2 regions of the Mycobacterium sp. MUNTM1 genome follow, and region 1 is predicted to be linked to the other one. Evidence: predicted binding sites of a transcription regulator. Region 1 holds the regulator's gene; the other holds the start of a gene.
What was found. Region 1 encodes LexA, which represses DNA repair genes until DNA is damaged. Its sites were predicted from a motif close to CGAACANNTGTTCG; they were not measured.
Positions count from the first base shown of each region.

Region 2: a site for LexA is predicted at 1,404-1,417, ahead of ACYQ8K_RS28260 (error-prone DNA polymerase). Genes of this name have one in related genera too.

Region 1 covers NZ_BAAGDE010000027.1:11,428-13,824, forward strand. The annotation lists gene ACYQ8K_RS16470 (LGFP repeat-containing protein) at 1-622, shown strand, start outside; gene lexA (transcriptional repressor LexA) at 640-1,338, opposite strand; gene ACYQ8K_RS16480 (LysM peptidoglycan-binding domain-containing protein) at 1,630-2,124, shown strand; gene nrdR (transcriptional regulator NrdR) at 2,226-2,397, shown strand, end outside.
Region 2 covers NZ_BAAGDE010000084.1:8,803-11,199, reverse strand. The annotation lists gene ACYQ8K_RS28260 (error-prone DNA polymerase) at 1-1,389, opposite strand, end outside; gene ACYQ8K_RS28255 (wax ester/triacylglycerol synthase domain-containing protein) at 1,560-2,397, shown strand, end outside.

The DNA of each region.
Region 1 (2,397 bases):
CTCCGAGGAGATGCTGTCGGAGGCCGAGTACTCCGACGCCGGAGCCGACTACACCGACTACACCGACTACACCGACGCCGTTCCCGACGTCGCCGAGCCCGAGACGGCGGACGACGCCGCCTACGTCGACGCCGAGGACCCCGACGCCGGCTACGCCGAGGAGGTGTATCCGGACGACGAGTATCCCGACGTCGCCGTCCCGCACACCCCGCCGGACAGCGACGCGGTGACCGGCGCCCTGGAAGCCGCCGAGCCCGAGGACGAGTACGCTGACCTCGCGGCGCCGGAGCCCGACGTCGAGCCCGCAGCGGACACGCCGGCGAACGCCGACGTGGCGGAGGCCGCGGTCGCGGCGGGGACGCAGGCACGAAGCGGTCGGCACGCCGCCGCGGATGCCGAGGACGCCTCGGAGAACGGCCTGGCGGGCCCGGACGGGCGACCCACGATCCACCTGCCGCTCGACGACCCGTACCAGGCGCCCGACGGCTACCCGATCAAGGCGAGCGCACGCTACGGCCTGTATTACACGCCGGGCAGCGACCTGTACAGGGACACGCTCGCCGAAATCTGGCTGTCCAGCGAAGAAGTCGCTCAGGCCAACGGGTTCACCCGGGCCGACTGACTCGGTGCGCCGCCGCCTCAGACCTTGCGGATGACCGTGACGACCTTGCCCAGCACGCTCGCGTCGTTGCCGGGGATCGGGTCGAATGCCGGGTTGTGCGGCATCAGCCACACCTGACCGCCGGCGCGTTTGAACGTCTTGACGGTGGCCTCGCCGTCCAGCATCGCCGCGACGATGTCGCCGTTGTCGGCGACGTTCTGCTGACGGACCACCACCCAGTCGCCGTCACAGATCGCGGCCTCGACCATCGAGTCACCGACCACCTTGAGCAGGAAAAGCGTTCCCTCGCCGACCAATTCGCGCGGCAGGGGAAAGACGTCCTCGACGGCCTCCTCGGCGAGGATGGGTCCGCCGGCCGCGATGCGCCCGAGCACCGGCACGAACGTGGGCTCCGGCAGGGCGTCCGAGCCGGCCACCTCGGTGGCGGGCGCCGCCACGTCGTCGTCGGCCCCGCGGACATCGACGGCCCGCGGGCGGTTGGGGTCGCGGCGCAGGTATCCCTTGCGCTCCAGGGTGCGCAGCTGGTGCGCCACCGACGATGTCGACGTCAGGCCGACGGCGTCCCCGATCTCGCGGATGCTCGGCGGGTAGCCGCGGTTGGTGACCGAGGCGCGGATGACATTCAGGATGGTGCGCTGCCGTTCGGTCAGCGAGGAGTCCACGGAGTGCAACCGACCCTCGGGGCCGGCCGATGAGATGTCGTTGCTGTCGCCCATGGCACTGAATGTAGCCGCACCGCGGACAAGAATCAAACATGTGTTCGAGTAGCGTGTCGCGCCGTCCGGACACCCCCGGGAAAAGGCCGGAGTCGGGTGAATCACAAATGTGTAACTCTTCGAGATATCGGGTATTTGTGCCTCGTGACAATGCTAGAGGCCGACGAACTTGTCGGTGGTGTGATCTAGCGTTTGCTCGTGCGACACGCTTCGCTCAAATGTTCGGTTTCGAACATACAAGCGATTAGTGTCGAACACACGAGCGAGAGCTAGTTGACCGGAGGAACGAAGATGACAGTCATCCACACGCCCGCGCCGCGTACCAGCAGTCTTCGGCGCCCGATCAACGGACCCGTCCAGGGTGCTCGCTACGGGCGGGACGGCCTGGCCAGGTCCCGCAGGCCCGCGCCATCGCGGCCGGTGGGCGCGGCGACGCGCTACCACGGCACCGGGGTGGCAAGGTCGGTCGCTCCGCACCGCAGGCGCGCCACGACCTGGGCGTCCACCCTCGGATTGGCGCTGGCTGCCGGGGCGATCACGCTGTGGCTGGGTCTCGTCGCGAACGTCGGCCAGGTGCTCAACGGCGACTCCACTAACTCGGCGGCCCACGTTCCGGACCGGCTCGCCGTCGTCCGCGTCGATGCGGGGGAGTCGCTTCAGGACTTCGCTCACCGGGTGGCGCCCGACGCGCCGACCACCCAGGTCGCCGACCGCATCCGCGAACTCAACGATCTGCACTCGCCCAACCTGATGGCGGGCCAGACCCTGATCGCTCCGGTCGGCTGACAACCGTTGTGCCGGCCCGGCGGCTCCGTTAGCCGTGCAGGTCAGCGCGCGGGTACGCTCAAAGTCCAGCGGTACCTTGTCGGCGCGATGAAGGAGCGGTCATGCACTGTCCGTTCTGCCGCCATCCCGACTCCCGGGTGATCGACTCGCGCGAAACCGATGAGGGGCAGGCCATCCGGCGCCGCCGATCCTGTCCAGAATGCGGGCGACGTTTCACCACCGTGGAGACTGCGGTCCTGGCGGTGGTCAAGCGCAGCGGCGTCACCGAACCGT
Region 2 (2,397 bases), on a different contig from region 1:
ATCGGACTCGATGTCCATGTCGATGTCGGGCGGCCCGTCGCGGGCCGGCGACAGAAAACGCTCGAACAGCAACTCGTTGGCCACCGGGTCGACGGCGGTGACGCCCAGGGCGTAGCAGACCGCGGAGTTGGCGGCCGATCCCCGGCCCTGGCACAGGATGTTGTTGTCCCGGCAGAACCGGGCGATGTCGTGCACCACCAGGAAGTAGCCCGGAAACGTCAGGTGGGCAATGACTTTCAGCTCGTGCTCGATCTGGGCATACGCGCGCGGCGCGTGCTCGGCCGACCCGTAGCGCTCGCGGGCTCCGGCCATGGTCAACTGGCGCAGCCAGCTGTCCTCGGTGTGCCCGGCGGGCACGTCGAACGGTGGCAGCTGTGGCGCGATGAGCGCAAGCCCGAACGCGCACTGCTCGCCCAGCTCGGCGGCCGCGGTCACCACATTAGGGCCCCCAAAGGGCACATGCCCGAACAGCCGGGCCATCTCCTCACCCGAGCGCAGGTGCGAACCGCCCAGCGGCGCCAGCCACCCGGCGGCCGAATCCAGCGACTGCCGCGCCCGGATGGCGCCCATCGCCATGGCCAGCCGGCGCCGCGACGGGCCCGCGAAATGCGCGCCGGTGGTGGCGACGACGCCGACGCCGAAGCGGGGGGCCAGCGCGGCCAGCGCCACGTTGCGTTCGTCGTCGAGCGGCTGACCGTGATGGGTCAGCTCGACGCTGACCCGATGCGCCCCGAACCGGTCCACCAGATCGGCCAGCGCCCGCTCCGCGGCCGCTGGACCGCCGTCGGAAAGCGCTTGGCGGACATGCCCTTTGCGACAGCCCGTCAGGATGTGCCAGTGGCCGCCGGCGGCCTCGGTCAGCGCGTCGACGTCGTAGCGGGGCTTGCCCTTCTCGCCGCCGGCCAGATGCGCCGCGGCCAGTTGCCGCGACAGCCGCCGGTACCCCTCCGCGCCGCGGGCCAGCACCAGCAGGTGCGGGCCGGGCGGATCCGGCTGCTCGGTGCGGGCACCCGGGCCCAGCGACAGCTCGGCGCCGAACACGGTGCGCATGTCGAGCTCGGCCGCCGCCTCGGCGAACCGCACCGCCCCGTACAGGCCGTCGTGGTCGGTGAGCGCCAGGGCGCGCAGGTCCAGCCGGGCCGCCTCCTCGACCAGCTCCTCGGGCGTGCTCGCCCCGTCCAGGAAGCTGAACGCCGAATGCGCGTGCAGCTCGGCATAGGCGACGGACGAGCGGGACGCCCGGCCGTCATCCGGCGGCCGGTACGTCGCGCGCCTGCGCGACAAGGGGGCATCCTCCGGGGGGTCCACCGGCGCGCCGGCATGGCGCGGCTTGCTGTCGAGCACCCGCTTCATCTCCGCCCAGCTCGGCGGCCCGTTGAACCAGCCCACGGACGCGAGTATATCGAACGGATGTTCGATTTAACCGCGGCTCAGTACAACCGTTGTTAAACCGATCTTCAACTCTTAAACAAGGTCTTAACGCTGCGGCACTATCGCGGATCGTGAGCTCCGCAGATACTGGTACAAGTTCAAAAAAACGGAGTACGGCGGGGGCCGGCATGGCACAGACACTGGACACGGCATTCCTTCAAGCCCATGATCCGGATCAGCACGCGAGCCTGGCGATCGGCGCGGTCGCCATCGTCGACGGCACCATACCCGACTATGAATGTCTCAAAAGTCTTCTGGCCGAACGTATCCAGCCGATCACGCGATGCACGCAGCTGCTCCGGGCGCATCCGCTGAACCAGGAGTGGATTGACTGCCCGGACTTCGACCTGGACTACCACGTGCGCCGGGTGGCCATCCCCCGTCCCGGCGACGAGGCCGAGCTGTCCCGGGCCATCGCCTACGCCCTGGAACGGCCCCTCGACCCGGACCGCCCCCTTTGGGAGTGCTGGGTCATCGAGGGCCTGAAGGGCAACCGGTGGGCGATCCTGATGAAGACCCATCACGGCCTGCTCGACGGCAACTCGGCCGCGCGCCTGATCAGCAGGCTCTGCGACGACGCCGACGCGGACACCTTCGCCAACGGCGCTGCGGCCAAACCGGTTTCGCCACCGGCCCCGGGCAAGCCTGGCTGGGTCGACGCGCTGTGGCGGGCTTCGGCGGCCGCCGGCGCCCTGGTCGGCGCGATGTGGCCGACCGTGCACACCGATGCGGTCACCGCCTCGCGGCGCTACAGCACGGTGCGGGTCCCGATCGCCGACGTCGACAGCGTCTGCCGCAAGTTCGGCGTCAGCGCCAACGACGTCGCGCTCGCCGCCATCACCGAGGGATTCCGCACGGTGCTGCTCGGCCGAGGCGAGGAGCCGCGGGCGGACTCGCTGCGCACCCTGGTCCCGATGCCGGTCCGCTCGGCGATGCTCTCGCACCTGCCCGTCGAACACGACGACC